DNA from 3 places in the Streptomyces sp. QH1-20 genome. Region 3 is predicted to be linked to each of the others. Evidence: riboswitches for the same ligand, from Rfam matches in the RefSeq annotation. Region 3 holds a riboswitch; each other region holds the start of a gene.

What was found. Region 3 has a riboswitch for cyclic di-AMP ahead of AB8O64_RS26915 (peptidoglycan DD-metalloendopeptidase family protein). Riboswitches for the same ligand answer to the same signal wherever they lie in the genome.
Positions count from the first base shown of each region.
Region 1: it holds a riboswitch for cyclic di-AMP, as region 3 does, so the genes downstream of both, AB8O64_RS05535 (C40 family peptidase) here and AB8O64_RS26915 (peptidoglycan DD-metalloendopeptidase family protein) in region 3, are expected to answer to the same signal.
Region 2: it holds a riboswitch for cyclic di-AMP, as region 3 does, so the genes downstream of both, AB8O64_RS17055 (M23 family metallopeptidase) here and AB8O64_RS26915 (peptidoglycan DD-metalloendopeptidase family protein) in region 3, are expected to answer to the same signal.

Region 1 covers NZ_CP166299.1:1,229,306-1,235,520, forward strand. The annotation lists gene AB8O64_RS05515 (phosphatase PAP2 family protein) at 1-592, opposite strand, end outside; gene AB8O64_RS05520 (dienelactone hydrolase family protein) at 891-1,640, opposite strand; gene AB8O64_RS05525 (ATP-dependent Clp protease proteolytic subunit) at 1,840-2,475, shown strand; gene AB8O64_RS05530 (hypothetical protein) at 2,482-2,790, shown strand; cyclic di-AMP (ydaO/yuaA leader) riboswitch at 3,100-3,296, shown strand; gene AB8O64_RS05535 (C40 family peptidase) at 3,300-3,770, shown strand; gene AB8O64_RS05540 (ATP-binding protein) at 4,129-4,557, opposite strand; gene AB8O64_RS05545 (helix-turn-helix domain-containing protein) at 4,823-5,701, shown strand; gene AB8O64_RS05550 (DUF397 domain-containing protein) at 5,711-5,986, shown strand; gene AB8O64_RS05555 (8-amino-7-oxononanoate synthase) at 5,990-6,215, opposite strand, start outside.
Region 2 covers NZ_CP166299.1:3,813,984-3,820,198, forward strand. The annotation lists gene AB8O64_RS17050 (MFS transporter) at 1-1,271, opposite strand, end outside; gene AB8O64_RS17055 (M23 family metallopeptidase) at 1,448-2,734, opposite strand; cyclic di-AMP (ydaO/yuaA leader) riboswitch at 2,745-2,913, opposite strand; gene AB8O64_RS17060 (PP2C family protein-serine/threonine phosphatase) at 3,132-4,283, opposite strand; gene AB8O64_RS17065 (DEAD/DEAH box helicase) at 4,687-6,215, opposite strand, start outside.
Region 3 covers NZ_CP166299.1:5,930,041-5,936,255, reverse strand. The annotation lists gene AB8O64_RS26930 (GNAT family N-acetyltransferase) at 1-296, opposite strand, end outside; gene AB8O64_RS26925 (HPr family phosphocarrier protein) at 512-793, shown strand; gene AB8O64_RS26920 (GntR family transcriptional regulator) at 964-1,692, opposite strand; gene AB8O64_RS26915 (peptidoglycan DD-metalloendopeptidase family protein) at 1,943-2,746, opposite strand; cyclic di-AMP (ydaO/yuaA leader) riboswitch at 2,760-2,913, opposite strand; gene AB8O64_RS26910 (M16 family metallopeptidase) at 3,181-4,548, opposite strand; gene AB8O64_RS26905 (pitrilysin family protein) at 4,593-5,948, opposite strand; gene AB8O64_RS26900 (DNA topoisomerase IV subunit A) at 6,181-6,215, shown strand, end outside.

The DNA of each region.
Region 1 (6,215 bases), 4.7 Mb from region 3:
CGACGATGACCGCGGCCACCGCGAGCTGGATGTAGACGTAGTCGAGGACGTGCTCACCGACCGTGCCGGTGGCCTCGACGATCCGGCCTGCCAGCCACGACGGATTGCCCAGCGCGTGATCGGCGGTCGCCACGTACTGGTCGAGCACCTGCGGGCGCGTCTTCGACGTGATGAGCAGCCAGGTATCGCCGGTCTTACGGCCGGCCACCAGCAGCAGACCCAGCCCGACGCCCTTCAGCAGCAGGACCCGCTCCCGGCCGGTGCGGCGTGTGACAGCGATGACGGCGCAGGCCAGAATCACCCACAACGCGCCGTTGCCGAACATCATCTTGGCGTCGACCGCCCACCGCACCAAAAAGAAGGCGATGTCGATACCGACCGCGACGCCGGCCGCGATGAACCGCTCCCGCCAGGTGAGCACCACCATCATCAACGCCATGCTGGCGTACAGCAGCGGCCCGGACTTGGGGGCGAGGATCACCTCTTTCGCCTGGTTGGTCATCGGGCCCGGCAGGCCGTAGCCCCGTGCGGCGATCTCCAGCGCGATGAGGAATCCGAGGCCCACCACAACCACCGTGGCCCACAGGATCACCCGTGGTTGACGCCACGCGACGGACGCGAGTCTGCGGTTTATTCGTGAGAAAAACCGTGATGCTATAGATATCAATTGTTTGGCCGATTTGTTAGACGTTAGCTAAATAAAGCGACCCTTCGCGCCGGATTCCATGATTTTCCGGTGAAGGACGGGCGATGACGGCAATCGTCGTGAGCTCGAACATGCTATCGGAGCAGTGTGGAGCGGCTCCGCCGGTCACCACCCCCCGACGGGCACCGCGTCGCGATCAAGGATTCGACCGGTGTGCGGGACGAGAACTCCGCAGACGTGAGACTCAGCCGGTGACCAAGGTGCGGTCGAGGAGGGGAAGCAGGCGGTCCCAGTGGCGCCGCAGTGCGGAGGGGTCGAACGCGTCGGTGTCGGACATGGTGAAACCGTGGATGGTGCCGGGGTAGATCTCGGTGGTGTAGCCGACTCCTGAGGCATCCAGCGCCTGGTTGAGCTCGCTGAGGGTCTCGGGCGTCATGTCGTTCTCGGCGAGACCGAGGTGGACCTCGGCGGCGAGCTCGGGGATGGCGCGGTGCGGGCTGTCGGGCGCGTCGGTGACCAGGAAGCCGGGGTGGAATCCGGCGACGGCGGCCACCCGGTCGGGGTGGGCCGTCGCGGTGCGCATCGCCAGGGCGGCGCCCAGGCAGTAGCCGATCGCGGCGACCGGCCCGTCGCCGACCTCGGGCTGGGCGGTGAGGAATCCGAGGTAGGCGTCGGCGTCGCGCAGGACACGCTCGGTGGTGTGCGCCTCGACCAAGGGCACCAGCTCGGCGAAGACCGCGGGCCGGACCGCTTCTCCGATGTGCGCGGGAAGTTCGATCACCGGCGCCGGGCCGTGCCGGTAGTAGAGGTTGGGGACGAGCACGTAGTAACCGTGCCCGGCCAGCTCGCGGGCCATCTCCTCCAGCACGGGCCGCACGCCGAAGGCGTCCGGGTACAGCAGCACCCCCGGGTGCCGCCCGTCCCGGTCGGGGAAAGCGGCGAAAGCGTCGGCTTGGCCGTCCGCGGTGGGAATCTGCAGAGACTTGGTGGGCATGGCGGATCATCCTTCCTTGCTCCGACGCCCGCGCACAAGGGTTGAGGTCAACGACAGGCCAGGGCCCGCCGGCCCCCGCCCGCCCTCACGCCCAGAGCGAAACCGCGTCCGATCCGTTGCCGCGCCGAGCCCCGCTGCGCCATGCTCACCACAACGATCTGTACGTCCTGTACATTTTTCACGGACGAGGAGTGCCACCATGCACCGACCCACGGCCCGCTATGTCCTGCCCGAGTTCACGGAGCGCACGAGCACCGGCGCCCGCACGACGGACCCGTACTCCAAGCTGCTGTCCGAGCGCATCGTCTTTCTGGGCACGCAGATCGACGACACCTGTGCCAGCGATGTGATCGCGCAGTTCATGTACCTCGAACACGCGGATCCCGAGCGGGACATCTCCCTCTACATCAATTCCCCCGGCGGCTCCTTCTCCGCCATGTGCGCCATCTACGACACGATGCGCTACATCGGCTGCGACGTGGAGACGATCTGCCTGGGCCAGGCCGCCTCGTCCGCCGCCGTGCTGCTCACCGCCGGCACCCCGGGCAAGCGACTGGCGCTGCCGAACGCGCGCGTCCTCATCCACCAGCCCTCCCTCGGCGAACCGGTCCAGGGTCAGCTCTCCGATCTGGAGATCCAGGCGGGGGAGATGTCGCGCAGGCGGGACACGCTGACGGGGATGCTCGTGCGGCACACGGGGCAGAGCGTGGAGCGGGTCGCCCGGGACATCGAGCGGGACACCGTCTTCGACGCCGAGACCGCGGTGGCGTACGGGCTGGTCGACCGGCTCACCTCGAGCCGCAAGGGCCCGGGCGCGCCGCTCGGCGCGAGGTGAGCGGCGATGTGGCCGCCCCAACTGCCACCCCTGCCCGCCCTGACCCGCGCCGAGGGCGAGTTGGTGGACCGGTATCTGGAAGTACTGGATCTCCTGGGCCGGATCAACCCGGCCCGCGCGCATGACACGTACGCCGGGCTACGGGCGGCGCAGGCTCTCGTGGTCGCGGCGACGGGGCTGCGCGACGCGTTGACGCTCATGCACGAGCGAGGCGAACGCGAGGTGCACATCGGAACACTCACACGGGCGATGCTGGTCCTGGACGGGGAGCGGCGGGCCGCACGGGTCACCATGCCGCCGAACACGCCGGGCTGATGAGCCCGGACGCGCGCCGGAACGACCGGCCGGGCGACACCTCAACGCGATCTCCCGCAGACAGCGGACCCTGCGTAGACATCGCGCAGTGATCGATCCGAGCCGCGCGCGTACGAGGCGATCGCGGAGATCAACTCGCCGCAGGTGAACGGCTCAACAGGGTTGAGCGGTGGGCGCCAAACCGTCCGGTGTCCACCCGAACATGCCAGAGGTGACCAGGCTCACATATCACCGGATCCTCTCGGAATCCGTGCCGCGGCTGCGCCAAGATCCAGGCGACGACAAGACCCCGCCACCGCGGCGGGGCGGTCCGGGCGGACGCCGAATCCTGCCGCCGCCCGGATGACTGGTCGACACGAGTGCATCGGCAGGAGTGGAGGACCCGAGTACGGCGGGACGACCGGCACCACTGGTCGTCCCTTGGGGTGAAGCCGCCTCGGCGGCCGGGCATCTTCGCCTGCCCGAACCCGACAGGTCATCCTTCATAGGCGGCAGACGAAGGGTTGCGTATGGCCGCGCACAAACGACCAACGAAGTTCTCCAGGGCCAAGGCCGCCTCGGCCCTCACCCTCGCAGCCGTCGGCGCCTCGGTGCTGGTGCCCGGCGGTTCGCCCGACGCCGAGGCCGCGAACGTCTCCACCCTCGCCCTGCGGATAGCGGAATCGAAGCAGGGCGCTCCCTACCAGTGGGGCGCGACAGGACCGTACAGCTTCGACTGCTCGGGGCTGACGCAGTACTCGTACAAGCGGGTCGGTAAAAAGCTGCCCCGCACCGCCGCCGCCCAGTACAACCGCGTCCGCCATGTCCCCGGCTCCGCCCGCCAACGCGGGGACCTGGTGTTCTTCCACTCCGCCGGCGGCGTCTATCACGTGGGCATCTACGTCGGGAACGGCAGGATCCTGCACGCTCCCAAGACCGGCGCGGTCGTCCGCCACGAGCGGATCTGGACCAGAAGCGTCAGCTACGGCCGCGTGAACTGAAAGCGCCGGCGGTGGCGTGCCACGAAGGCCGCCCCCGCCACCGTCCTCGCCTCCCTGTGCGCCGACGCGGCAACGGGTGTGTTCCCACCCGCCGCCGGCGGACACGACTGTGGTGCCGCGGCCCCTCGTTCGCGACGCGGGGCCGCCGGCCCCGACCGGGCACACGGTCGCCTTCACCGGCAGCGATCCGGAACGGGTAAGGGCGCGCCTGCCCGCCGGTGACCTGCCCGAGCCGCTCGACCCGCCTTGTCCGCGAACACCGTGCGATCACGGTGGCCGCCCCTGGGCCGGGTGGTGGACCCCTCGGCCTCCTCACGGCCACGGGGCCCACCGCCCGGCCCACAGCCGCGCGGGGTGATCAGGGCACGGGCACGGTCCAGGGCAGACAGATCCAGACCGTCTTGCCGCCGTCGGCGGTCGGGGTGACCGACAGTCTGCCGCCGCGCTCGGCGGTCAGACAGCGGATGATGACCATGCCGCGGCCGTTGTCCTGCTGGACGGCGGCGGGCAGCCTTCTCGGATAGCGGGGGTGACTGTCCGTGACGCCGATGCGCAGCTGCTCCTCCCGGTCGAGCCGGACGTCCACGGTGAAGGTGGGCGACTGGCCGCGGGTGTGCTGCACGGCGTTGGTGGCGAGTTCGGAGACGATCAGCCGAACCGTGTCGGCGTCCTCGGTGCCGTCCGCCAGCCCCCATTCCGCCAGTACACGCGCGACATAGCGGCGCGCGTCGGACACCGAGGCGGGGGCGCTCGGCAGGGTTACGGTTGCTTCCTGGTGATCCGCCATGGCGCTGTCCCTTTCCTACCGAGGCCGGACTCCGACGCGTGAGCCAAGGAACTGACGCGGTGACGCCGGGAGCGATCTCGGACGGCTCTTCGTCACAGAGTGCCACCGTCGGCGTCCGAGAGTGAGCGATCCACCGGAAAATGCATATATCTGTCGCTCGAAGCGGTGAACTCTGCCGGGAGCGACCACATTTGGGTGGCGCACTCGTCTATTGACACTGACGTATGGATGTGGACGTGTTCACCTTGGTCGAAAGGGAATACCCATGCGCTACGGACCCGCGGTGCGTCGCCGCAAGCTCGGCGCGGAGCTGCGCCGCCAGCGTGAACTGGCCGAGCTGACCAGCCGGGAGGCGGCCTGCGCGGTGGGCTGGCACCAGTCGAAGGTGAGCCGGATCGAGACGGGCTGCAGTGGCGTGAAGCCCTCGGACGTCGCCCTGTTGCTGGATGCCTACCAGGTGACCGACCCGGAACTGCGCGCACTGCTGGGGGCGCTGTGCGGCGCGGGGTCGGCGGATCCGGGTGAGGGCGCGGGGGCCCGGCGGGGCTGGTGGTACGCCTACCGCGACCGACTGCCGCCCGCCTACCTCGACTTCATCAGCCTGGAGTCCGAGGCCTCCCACCTGCGCACCCTGGAGACCACGGTGGTGCCGGGGCTGTTGCAGACGCCGGAGTACGCGCGCGCGGTGACCCGCGCGGCGCTGAACGACCCACCTCCGGAGCAGGTCGAGGAGTTGGTGCGGGTGCGGATGGCCCGTCAGTCGGTACTGCGGGGCGAGCGTCCGCTGGAGTTGTGCGCGGTGCTGGACGAGGCGGTACTGCGTCATGAGGTCGGCGGGCGCGAGGTGATGGCGGGGCAGTTACGGCACCTGGTGACCACGGGACACATGAAGCATGTGCGACTGCATGTGCTCCCGTTCTCCGCAGGCAGTCATATCGGCATCACAGGCCCTTTCGTTATTTTCTCATTTCCGCGCATTGCAGATCTGGATGTGGTGGTTCTCGACCACTTGACGAGTAGCCTCTATCTGGAGCGGAAAGAAGACCTCCGGGCGTACGGTTCCGCTTTCGCCACCCTGCGCACCCGCGCCCTCTCGCACGAGAACTCGTTGGACTACATCGCCGGGCTCCATGACGGCGCGTGAGGAGGCACCATGCCCGCAATGCCTCGCTATGTCCCTTCCCTCTCTGCTCTGCGTGCCGCGACATGGCGGCGCAGCAGCTACAGCACCGGAATGAACAACTGCGTCGAGACGGCCCCGCTCGGTCCGGACCTGCTGGCCGTACGGGACTCCAAGCGCACGGCCGGCCCCGTCCTGTCGTTCTCGCCCGCCGCGTGGTCCTCGTTCGTGGGAGACCTCCGCGGCGGTGGCCTCGGCCGCCGCCGCGGGGCCGAAGTGTCCGATGGGGCCACTGCCACCAGGAGTTGAGCGTCAGGCGGTCGGCGCGGTCCGCAGGACCGTGTCGGCCGCCTCCTCGATCTGCCGGTCCGTGAGGTCCGCGCGCGCCGTCAGCCGCAGCCGCGAGATGCCGTCGGGCACGGACGGGGGACGGAAGCAGCCGACCGCGAGCCCGGCGGTACGGCAGTCGGCCGCCCATCGCACGGCGGCCTCCGGGGAGGGGGCCCGGACGGACACCACCGCCGCGTCGGGCCGTACC
Region 2 (6,215 bases), 2.1 Mb from region 3:
AGCAGCGGGCCGCTGATGCCGCCGGCCGCCGTGCCCAGGGCGTAGAAGAAGGCGATCGCCATGGCCCGGGTCTCCATCGGGAAGACCTCCGACACCGTGAGGTAGGCGCTGCTCGCGCCCGCCGAGGCGAAGAAGAGGACGACGGCCCAGCAGGCGGTGAGGGTATTGGCGCTCAGATGTCCGCCGTCGAAGAGCGCGGCCGTGCCGAAGAGGAGCACGCCGGACAGCAAATAGGTCGACGAGATCATGATGCGGCGGCCGACGGTGTCGAAAAGCCTGCCGAGGAACAGCGGGCCGAGGAAGTTGCCGACCGCTATCACCGCGAAGAAGTAGCCGGTGCGGGACGTGGACACGTCGTAGAAGGTGGTGAGAATGGCCCCGAAGCCGAAGGTGATCGCGTTGTAGAGAAACGCCTGGCCGATGAAGAGCGCGAGGCCGAGAACCGCCCGTCGCCGGTACTGGGAGAAGACCGTGCGGGCGATCGTGCCGAAGCCGATGCTCTTGCGCTGGTGGATCGTGATCTGCCGCGTGGGTGGCGGCAGGACCTCGCCCTTCTCCATCTCGATGCGTTGCTCGATGGAGGCCACCAGCACTTCTGCCTCTTCGCCGCGGCCATGGATGAAGAGCCAGCGTGGACTTTCCGGCACATGGCGCCGTACGAGCAGGATGGCCAGGCCCAGAACGACGCCGAAGCCGAAGGTGATCCGCCAGCCGAGGTCGGCCGGGAAGATGTTCGTGTCCAGCATCAGGATCGACAGCAGCGAGCCGCCGATCGCGCCGAGCCAGAAGCTGCCGTTGATGATCAGATCCACCCGGCCGCGGTAGGTGGCGGGGATCAGCTCGTCGATGGCGGAGTTGATGGCCGCGTACTCACCGCCGATACCGAAGCCCGTCAGGAAGCGGAAGAGGAAGAACCACCACGTGGAGAAGGAGAACGCCGTCATCGCGGTCGCCGCCAGATAGACGGCGAGCGTGATCATGAAAAGCTTTTTACGGCCGAAGAGATCGGTCAGCCGCCCGAAGAAGAGCGCTCCGACGCAGGCACCAGCCACGTACAGCGCCGCCGCCAGGCCCGTGACCTGCCCCGAGGTGATGGACAGGCCGCTGTCCTTCTCGGACAGACGGCCGGCGATATTGCCGACGACCGTGACCTCCAGCCCGTCCAGGATCCAGACGGTGCCGAGGCCGATCACCACCGTCCAGTGCCACCGGGACCAGGGCAGCCGGTCGAGGCGGGCAGGCACTGAGGTGGTGATCGTCGCATTCGTCACACACCCCGAGTTCCCACCTGAACCTGAAGCATTCGTGGCAAAGGTGTGGTTATCGGGACCGATTATCGGCGTCGTGCGGGACAGGCAGTGGGCGTAGGGCTTCTACGTTCGTACGAGCCTTTCCCCGCCCATGCCCCTTACGAAACGCTCCGCGCCCCTTGCGGCTGCAGGGCCCCTTACGGCTGCAGGCCCCGGCCGCGCAGCCACGACAGCGGGTCGACCGGCGAGCCGCCGCCCGGCCGGGTCTCCAGGTGCAGGTGGGGGCCCGTGACGTTGCCGGTCGCGCCGACCCGGCCGATCACGTCGCCCGCCGAGACCTGGCCGGAGGTGACCACCATCGAGGAGAGGTGGCAGTACCAGATCTGGGTGCCGTCGTTCAGCGTCAGCACGACGCGGTAGCCGTACGCGCCCGCCCACCCCGCGCTGGTGATCGTTCCGCCGTCGACCGCCTTGACCGGGGTGCCGGTCGGGGCGGCGAAGTCCGCGCCGGTGTGGTTCGCGGACCACATGTCGCCGGCCTGGCCGAAGCCCGCGGTCAGCGTGTACGAGCCGACGGGGAGGGAGTAAGAGCCCGAGCTGTGGCCGCTGCCACCGCCCGAGGACTCCGACCCGCCGCCCCCGGGTTCGCTCGAAGATTCGTCAGAAGATTCGTTCGAAGACTTCTCTGCGGCCTTCTCGGCCGCCTTTTCCGCTTCCGCCTTCTTCTTCTCGGCCGCCGCCTCGGCTTCCGCCTTCTCCTTCTCGGCCGCGGCCTGCTCCGCCTTCTCGGCCGCCGCCTTCCGGTGGGCCTCGGCGGCCTTCTTCGCCTCGGCCTCGCGGGCCTCCTCGTCGCCGAGGTTCTGCTGGTGCTCGGCCTGCTGGAGGATGCGGGCGCGTAGCGCCTCGCCGGCGTCGGACGTGCCGCGGGCCGCCTCCTCGGCGGACAGTCCCGCCTGGGTCAGCGGCTGATCGGCACCGGGTGCCTGCGCCGCGGCGGGGCCGGAAGCGGCGTCCTTCTTCTTGTCGTCGTCATCCGCCAGCAGCGCGCCGAAGCCGGGGATGCTCTGGGCCACGTCGGGCACGGATATCGGCGCCGCCGGGCGGTCCTGGGCGGTCGCCATGCCGCCCGCGCCGACCGCCGCGATCACGCCGACGCCGAGGACCGCGCCACTGCGGGCCATCGTGCCGCCGCGCTGCTTGACGACGCGGTGTCTGCCACGGACCGGGGCGACGGACTCCGCGGTGGGGTTCCACACCTCCCCGGGCTCCGCGGCCGGCTCTGCGGCGGCCATGGGGTTCACGGTGGGCTCGACGGCGACGGCGGGCTCGGCCGCGGGCGTCAGAGGAGTCATGTACGCGGGCACGATCGAAGGCTCCGGCGCGTAGGACCCGTACGGCTCGGACGGCTCCGGCTGCTCGTACGACCCGTACGGCCCGTACGACCCGTAGGAACCATCGCCGGGGGCAGGCTTGTTGGACGCCACGAGGGCGACTCCTTTCCTTCCTTCTCGCCTACCGGGTTAGCTGACGGGTTCGGAACAGGAAGGTCTCCTACGGGCCGGAGTACGGCCCGATTCACCCCAAGTTTGGTGGTTCCCCGGTTCCCGGTTGTCGCTGGTGGTGCAGATGGTGCTGTGCCCGCGGGATTCGGCGAAGGCGCACGGTGCCGCCTCTTGCGGCGGCTGTGACGACCGCGCTGCGTTATCGAACGTTAATAGACATGGCTGGCGGATTCCAAGCCGAACGCCCGAACCCACCGGCTTTCGGGGCCTACTTCACAGGACACGCGGGTTTCCCCGGAGGCGAGTTACTGCGCGCTACCGGAACACCACGGAGTTGATCCCTCGTCAGGCCATATCGACGGCCCGCGCCGATTCAAGATCAATTACGGTCGTCGGAGGAACCGGCGGGAGAACCGGCAGCAGATCCGTGCGGGGAAGTGTGCGTCCGCGTGGACGTCACGGTCGCGGTGAGAGTGCCGCGCGCGACGGCCACGGGATGGTGGAAGCCGTCACCGCGCCGGATCGCCAGAAGGGCCATGTCGTCAGCCGTGTGCCCGCCCGAGTGGTGGGCCACGTCCGCGGCGAGGACGTCGAGGAGCGCGTCCGGGCTCCGGAACTGCCTGCCGCGCAACCGGTCCTGCGGGACGTAGAAGACGCCGTCCGCGTCCCGGGCCTCCGTCACCCCGTCGGTGAACAGCAGCAGCGTCGAACCCGCCGGGAACTCCCGCTCCTCCGCCCGGTCCGGCCACCCACCCAGGTCCCCCATGCCGAGCGGCAGCGCGGGCACCTCCGGGTACGTCTCGGCCACCCGCCCGTCCGCGTGCAGCAGCAGCGGGGGCGGGTGGCCGCGGTTCACCAGGCGCAGTGTGTTCGCCCCGGGCGGCACCTCCGCAAGTACCGCGGTGGTGAAGCCCTCGGACTGGTCCAGGTTGGCGCGCCGTCTGCCCTCCCGCCACAACGCGTGCTCCAGCCGGGCCGCGAGCGCCTCGAGCGTGCGCTCCTGCTCGGCGGCCTCCCGGAAGGCGCCGATCACCACCGCGACGGCCTCCACCGCGCCCAGTCCCTTGCCGCGCACGTCGCCGACGATCACGCGCACGCCGTGCGGGGTGTCCTGGACGGCGTAGAGGTCGCCGCCGATCCGGGCGTCGGCCTGGGCCGCCACATAGCGCGCGGCGACGCGCAGCCCGGCGATGCGGGCGGGCGGCGTCGGCAGGACCGCGCGCTGGGCGGCCTCGGCGATGCCGCGCGCGGAGGCGAGCTGCTGGTCGCCGTGGCGCACGATGCGGTTGAGACCGAGGGCGAGGAGGGAGACGGCCGTGACCGTGACGACCTCGGTCGCGGACTCGGCGGTGTCGTGGACGCGGTGGTACACCGCGAGGGTGATGGCCGCGCCCACGGCCGCCAGGGCGGTCGTCACGGTGGCGCGCAGGGACAGCAGGGCCGCCGCGACGAGGGGGGCGGAGCAGAAGAAGGGGGCGTAGGTGAAGCGGGGAGGGGTGAAGTAGTCGAAGGCGGCGCCGCCGACGATCAGGAGGGCCGGGAGCCATCTCGCTGCGCGGCGGGCAACTGTCCAGTGGGACTCCCCGCCGTTCCGCTGCGGCGGGTTCCACGGGGGGTTCGATGCCGGGCCTCGGGCCGGATCGCGGGCCGGGCCGCAGGCCGCCTCACGTGCCGGGTCGCGCGTCGAAGCCGACCCGGGCTCGCCTCGCTTCCCCACCGTGTTCTCTCCTGACGACCGGCCGTCCCGCGCGTATCCCCTCAGCCTCGCGCGTGCCGGAAGGGCAGGCGAGCGGGGATCCGCCGTCGGAGTGGGGCGGGGCCCGGATTCCGGGGGCCGCGGGCGCGTCCACAAACGCCGGACGGGCTGGATGTGGCTGAGCTCAGCCACATCCAGCCCGTCCGGCGTCAAAGACCGTCAGGTCACTCCGTACGCGTCACGCCGCGGACGGGCGACGGCCGCCGCCGCCCGTGCCGCCACCACCGCCGCCGCTGCGACGGCCACGGCCGACCGCGTTGCCCGGGCGGGTGCCGGAGCGGCGGGAGCCCTCCGTGCCGTTGCCGAAGCCACGGAACGGACGGCTGCCGCTGTTGCCCGAGCCGCCCGCGTTGGAGCCGGAGGCGTCCGTGCGGGTGCGGCCGCGGCCACCGCGGCTGCCGCGCGAGCTCGACGACTTGCCGGTGCTCTGCGGCTGGGCCGGGGCCGGGGGCGTGATGACGACCGGGACACCGCTGGGCTCGCGGGCGCCGGTGATGCGGGCGAGCTCCGGGTCGGTCGGGTACGTCTTGATGACGTTCGGCGTGATCTGGGCCGTGGTCATCATCCGGGACATCTCACGGCGCTGCTCGGGCAGCACGAACGTGACGACCGTGCCGGACTCGCCGGCGCGCGCGGTGCGGCCACCGCGGTGCAGGTAGTCCTTGTGGTCGGTCGGCGGGTCGATGTTCACGACGAGGTCGAGGCCGTCGATGTGGATGCCGCGCGCGGCGACGTTCGTCGCGACCAGGGCGGTGACCTGGTCGGTGCGGAACTGGTCCAGCGTGCGGTTGCGCTGCGGCTGGCTCTTGCCACCGTGCAGCGCGGCGGCCCGGACGCCCTCGGACAGCAGCTTCTTCACCAGGCGGTCGGCGCCGCGCTTGGTGTCCACGAACATGATCACGCGCCCGGCGCGGGCGGCGACCCGGGTGACGGAGTCCTTCTTGTCCTGGTCCGTCACGTGGAACAGGTGGTGGTCCATCGTGGAGACCGCGCCGACGGAGGCGTCGACGGAGTGCGTCACCGGGTCGGTGAGGAAGCGGCGGACGAGCCGGTCGACGTTGCGGTCGAGGGTCGCGGAGAACAGCATGCGCTGGCCGTCCGGGTCGACCTGGTCGAGCAGCTTGGTGACCTGCGGCAGGAAGCCCATGTCGGCCATCTGGTCGGCCTCGTCCAGGACCGTGATCCGCACGTCGCCGAGCTTGGCGTCACCGCGCTGGATGAGGTCGGCGAGGCGGCCGGGGGTCGCGACGAGCACCTCGGCGCCGCGCGCGAGGGTCTGCGCCTGGCGGCCGATGGACATGCCGCCGACGACCGTGGCGATCCGCAGGTTCACGGCGGTCGCGTACGGGCTGAGCGAGTCGGTGACCTGCTGGGCCAGCTCACGGGTGGGGACGAGGACCATGGCGAGCGGGCGCTTGGGCTCCGCCCGGCGGCCCGCGGTACGGGCGAGCAGCGCCAGGCCGAAGGCCAGGGTCTTGCCGGAGCCCGTGCGGCCGCGGCCGAGGACATCGCGGCCGGCGAGCGCGTTGGGCAGCGTCGCGGCCTGGATCGGGAACGGCTCGGTGACGCCTTCGCGGGTCAGCGTGGCGAGCAGGCCGTTCGGCATGTCCAGCGCGTCGAAGGTCTCGACGGGCGGCAGCGCGGGGGTGGTGCTGACCGGCATCTCGAACTCGCCCTGGAGGGGAGCGGCGGCGGGCTTGCGGCCCT
Region 3 (6,215 bases):
GCGTCGATGCGGTCGTAGCGGACGGTGGCGATGAACTCGCCCCCGACGGTGGCGGCCAGGCCCACCCGGTCGACGTAGTCGTGGTGGGTGAATCGGTGCACGTCCCGGTCGGAGAGCCGGGGGTAGGGGGCGAAGAAGCGGTAGTACTTCGACTCGTCCGACACCTGTTCGTAGAAGCTGACCAGGCGGCCCGCGTCGTCGGAGGTGATGGGGCGGACCTGGGCGGTGCCGCCGTCGCGCAGCACGACGTCGGCTTCCCAGTGGGTCGGGTACGCGTGCTCGGACGGCGTCTGCATGGGGTCAGCGTACGACCGGGCACCGACAGCGGTCCCGGCTCACCCCCCTGTGGCGAGGGCGGGGTGGGGCTGTTGTCACCCGGGAGGCGGCCGGGTGTCGTCCGGGATGCGAGAGAGGTGTCGCCCGCGGTGTCGTGGGGAGCACCACACCGGAGCACCGCCACCCCCGTGAGACACTGGTCTAGACAACCAATAGCGACTTGAAGGGCAACACCATGGTTGAGCGCCGCGTCAACGTCGGCTGGGCCGAGGGCCTGCACGCCCGCCCCGCGTCGATCTTCGTCCGTGCCGCGACGGCCGCCGGCGTCCCCGTGACGATCGCCAAGGCCGACGGCAGCCCCGTCAACGCCGCGTCGATGCTGGCCGTGCTGGGCCTGGGCGCCCAGGGCGGCGAGGAGATCGTCCTCGCCACCGAGGCGGAAGGCGCCGAGGCCGCGCTCGACCGTCTGGCCAAGCTGGTCGCCGAGGGGCTCGAGGAGCTCCCGGAGACCGTCTGATTCACCGCGCATCGCGCCCGGCGGGGCCGCGGCGGCCGATCGAGGCCGTCGCGGCCCCGCTCTTTTGCCGGTGCGGACCCGTTTGTTTTGCGCGGGCGCACGGGATCCGAGGCCGCACCCGGAAATACCCGCCGCTCGCTCTCGACGGCGCTTTGAATAGCGGATTCTTGTTAAGAGCGGGCGCTCACCGTGTTTACGGATTGTTTCGGATTTCTCACTCTCCCGGCCCGCCCCACGCTCACCGGCCGCCGCAGCCGGTATTCACCCGGCGGCCGGCCGGCCCGCGCCTCGGCCAGCGCCCGGGCCCGCTCCGCGTCGCCCCGGGCGACGGCGTCGACGAGGGCCCCGTGGACCTCCCAGACCTCGACGGGCCGCAGCGGGGTCTCCGGTGCGTAGACCCAGGCGATCTTGAGTCGTAGCTGAGTGAGCAGGGCGGCGAGGCTGGGGCTGCCGGAGGCCTGGGCGAGGGTCTCGTCGAACCAGTCGCCCAGAGGGCGCAGTTCCGCCGTACGACCGCCCCGGGCGCGCTCCTGCCCCAGCCTGACCAGTCCGCGCAGCACCTTCAGATGGGCCTCCGTGCGGCGCTGGGCGGCACGTGCGGCGCCGAGCGGCTCCAGCAGGGCGCGGACGTCGAGGAGATCGGCGGCCTCCCGCTCACTGGGCTCGGCGACACAGGCCCCGGCGTGCCGGCGGGTGGTCACGAACCCCTCGGAGGCGAGGGTGCGCAGGGCCTCGCGCACCGGCACCCGGGAGACGCCGTAACGGCGGGCCAGTAACTCCTCGATGAGCCGGCTGCCGGGCGGGTGGACCCCGGAGACGATGTCGTCGCGGATCGCCGCGCACACGGCGTGCGCGGAAATGCGGCTGCCTTCTCGCGCTGCTTCGCCATTGCCGGTCACGTAGGGCCCCGCATCAGTGAACCTCCGCCTTAATCCCCGCGAAACGCGGCCGATTGACGACTGTTCGGCGACTCTATGGCAATAGCCATGGATTTCCGATGGGAGCCGGGAATCCATGGCTATTTTTTGGCCAACGGGCCGGTGGATACGCCCGGTCGACGCACGTTGGGGCCCAACGCGAAGGCCCCGGCAGGAGCCGGGGCCTTCGCGTTGGCGATGAGTGCGGGGGCTTTGGCCCCGGACGCGTCGATCAGACGCTGACGCCGTGCGCGCGCAGGTAGGCGACGGGGTCGATGTCGGAGCCGTAGTCGGCACCCGTACGGGCCTCGAAGTGCAGGTGCGGGCCGGTGACGTTGCCCGTGGAGCCGGAGATGCCGATCTGCTGCCCCGCGGTGACCGCCTGGCCGGCGCTGACGCTGATCGAGGAGAGGTGGCCGTACTGCGTGTAGGTGCCGTCGTTGTGCTTGATGACGACGTTGTTGCCGTACGCACCGCCCCAGCCGGCCTCGACGACCGTGCCGGCGCCCACGGACTGCACCGTGGAACCCTCGGCGGCGTGGAAGTCGACGCCGGTGTGGCTGCCGGAGGACCACAGGCCGCTGGAGGCCTTGTAGGAGGTGGAGACGTAACTGCCGTCGATCGGGGAGACGTAGGCGTTGAGGCGCTTGCGCTCCTCGTCGCGGGCGGCGCGCTCCTTCTCGGCGCGCTCGGCCTCGGCCTTGCGCTTGGCCTCGTCCGCGCGCTGCTTGGCGTCCGCGGCCTTCTGCTTCGCGTCGGCCTCCGCCTTCAGCCGCGCCTCGGCCTCGTAGGCGGCGCTCTGCTGGGTGTCGGCCTGGGCGTCGATCCGGTCGGCCGTCTCGTCACCCATGACGACGGCCTGGGTGAGGCCGGTGTCCTGGACGCGCGGGGCGTCGTCGGTGGCGGCGATCGCCGGAGCGGCGAAGCCGGCGACCACACCGGTGGCGGTGAGCGTGGCGATGCCCGCCACGTTCGCGCTCACACGGACGGCGCGGCTCGGACGACGATGCTTGCCAGTGGCACCTATGAACGCCATGGGTGTGGCCATTCCTTTCCTTCCTTCTCGCCTACCGGGTTAGCTGACGGGTTCGGAGCAGGAAGGTCTCCTACGGCTCCCTCCGGGAAGGGACCCGATTCACCCCAGGGACTGTGGGTCCCCGGCTCCCCTGGCTCGCGCCATTGGGGACTCGGCGATGACTGACCGGTGCCGCGGATGCGACTCACATCTGACGGTCAGCCGGACTGACGCTAATCGGGGTGCGTTTCGATCGACAAACAGAACCGAGGTTTTGTGTCGTACGCCACACGCCAGACATGCAACCTCTCCTTCAAAACGGACATAAGGGAGGCACGCGAGCCCCGTTGGTCTCGCGTGCCTCCCTTATGCGCTTATCCACGGACCAGTTGGCCGGGCCATGCGGACGCTGCCGGAGCGAGCCGGCCGTGACCGGCCATCGCTCCGACGTGCCGTCAGCCCTGGACGACCGTCACCGCTCCGATGCCCAGCGCCTTGACCGGCTCCAGGATCTCCGAGGCGTCACCGACGAGAACCGTCACGAGGCGGTCGGCCGGGAACGCGCTCACGACGGCCGCGGTGGCCTCCACGGTGCCCGTCTCCGCGAGGCGCTCGTACAGCCGCGCCTGGAAGTCGTCGGGCAGGTGCTGCTCGACCTGGTCGGCGAGCGTGCCCGCGACGGCGGCGGCCGTCTCGTACTTGAGCGGGGCGACGCCCACGAGGTTCTGCACGGCGACGTCGCGCTCGGCGTCGGTCAGCCCCTCGGCGGCCAGGGTGCGCAGCACGGTCCACAGGTCGGCCAGCGCCGGGCCGGTGGACGCGGTGTCGACCGAGCCGCTGATGGCGAGCATCGCGGCGCCGGTGCCGTCGGGCGCCGAGCGGAGCACCTGGCCGAAGGAGCGCACGCCGTAGGTGTAGCCCTTCTCCTCGCGCAGGACGCGGTCCAGGCGGGAGGTGAGGGTGCCGCCGAGGCAGTACGTGCCGAGCACCTGGGCGGGCCAGACGCGGTCGTGCCGGTCGCCGCCGATCCGGCCGATGAGGAGCTGGGTCTGCACCGCTCCGGGGCGGTCGACGATCACGACGCGCCCGGAGTCGTCCGCGGTGATCGGCGGTACCGGCCGGGGTTCGGCGGCGGAGCCGGTCCACGCGCCGAGGGACTCGGCCAGCGCCTTGTCGAGGTCGACGCCGGTGAAGTCGCCGACGACCACGGCGGTCGCCGTGGCGGGGCGGACGTGCGCCTCGTAGAAGGCGCGGACGGCGGCGGCGTCGATGCGCTCGACGGTCTCCTCGGTGCCCTGGCGGGGGCGGGACATCCGCGACTCGGCGGGGAAGAGCTCCTTGGAGAGCGCCACGGCGGCCCGGCGGGCGGGGTTGGCCAGCTCGTGCGGGATCTCGTCCAGCCGGTTGCGGACGAGGCGCTCGACCTCGCCCTCGGGGAACGCGGGGGCGCGCAGGGCGTCGGCGAGCAGGCCGAGCGCCTTGGACAGCCGGGAGGCCGGGACCTCCAGCGAGACCCGGACGCCGGGGTGGTCGGCATGCGCGTCGAGGGTGGCCCCGCAGCGCTCCAGCTCGGCCGTGAACTCCTCGGCGGTGTGCTTGTCGGTGCCCTCGGACAGGGCACGCGCCATGATCGTGGCGACGCCGTCGAGGCCCTGCGGCTCGGCGTCCAGGGGCGCCGCGAGGTTGATCTCGACGGCGACGACCTGCTGGCCGGGGCGGTGGCAGCGCAGCACGGTGAGGCCGTTGGGCAGCTCACCGCGCTCGGGGGCCGGGAAGGCCCACGGGGTGGCCTCGCCGGGCTGCGGCCGGGGGTGGAACTCCATCGAAGGGCCTGCGGTCTGCGTGCTGCTCGCGGGTGCGGCGTCGCTCACTGGGCCGTCTCGCTTTCCGTTGCGTTTCCTGCGTTCTCGTCGGCCTCGGGGGCGGTCGGCTCGTACACCAGCACGGCGCGGTTGTCGGGACGCAGCCGGGCCGCGGCGACCTCCCGCACCTCCTCGGCGGTGATGTCCAGGACCCGGTCGACCGCACTGAGAGCGAGCTGCGGGTCGCCGAACAGGACCGCGTAGCGGCACAGTTCGTCCGCGCGGCCGCTGACGGTGGCGAGCCGGTCCAGCCACTCGCGCTCCAGCTGGGCCTGGGCGCGCTCCATCTCCTCCGGGGTCGGCCCCTCGGCGGCGAAGCGGGCCAGCTCCTCGTCGACGGCGGTCTCGATGTCGGGGACCTCGACGCCGCCGGACGTCTTGACGTCCAGCCAGCCGAGCGAGGGGGCGCCGGCGAGCCGCAGCAGGCCGAAGCCGGCGGCGACGGCGGTGCGGTCGTGGCGGACCAGGCGGTTGTGGAGCCGGGAGGACTCGCCGCCACCGAGGACGGTGAGGGCGAGGTCGGCGGCGTCGGCCTCACGGGTGCCGTCGTGCGGCAGACGGTAGGCGGCCATCAGGGCGCGGGAGGGGACCTCCTCGCGCACGACCTCGCGCAGCTGCTCGCCGATGACGTCGGGAAGGCTGCCGTCGCGCGGCGGCTGCTTGCCGTCGTGGGCGGGGATGGAGCCGAAGTACTTCTCGATCCAGGCGAGCGTCTGCTCGGTGTCGATGTCGCCGACGACCGACAGGACGGCGTTGCCCGGCGCGTAGTACGTGCGGAAGAAGGCGCGCGCGTCCTCCAGGGAGGCGGCGTCCAGGTCGGCCATCGAGCCGATCGGGGTGTGGTGGTACGGGTGGCCGTCGGGGTAGGCCATGGCCGTCAGCTTCTCGAACGCGGTGCCGTAGGGCACGTTGTCGTAGCGCTGGCGGCGCTCGTTCTTGACGACGTCGCGCTGGTTCTCCATCGACTCCTCGTCGAGGGCGGTCAGCAGCGAGCCCATCCGGTCGGCCTCGAGCCACAGCGCCAGCTCCACCTGGTGGGCCGGCATGGTCTCGAAATAATTGGTGCGCTCGAAGCTGGTGGTGCCGTTGAGCGAACCGCCCGCGCCCTGCACCAGCTCGAAGTGGCCGTTGCCCTTGACCTGCGCCGAGCCCTGGAACATGAGGTGCTCGAAGAGGTGGGCGAGGCCGGTACGGCCCTTGACTTCGTGGCGCGAGCCGACGTCGTACCAGAGGCAGACCGCGGCGACCGGGGTCAGATGGTCCTCGGAGAGCACCACCCGCAGGCCGTTGGCCAGGCGGTGCTCGGTCGCTGTCAGGCCGCCGGTACCGGCCTGTTGCGTGGCCGTGTGACCCATGGGCATGTACGTCCCTTCGATCGCTGGAAAAATCTCGCGCCGCCTCGCGGCGTCCGCCGCGGCGACTAGCGTGATGAACAGTTCTGTCACTGTATGCAAGCGCGCTGACATCTGGCGAAGTTCCCGTCACGGTGCGCTCTTACGGACGGGTCGCGGTCGGCGTTGTCAGTGGCGCGGTCCACAATGGTCGGCGTCAGACCCCCCACCTCGGCAATCGATCGAAGGAGCCGCAGCCGCGATGGCCCGCCGCAGCACGAAGACCCCGCCGCCGGA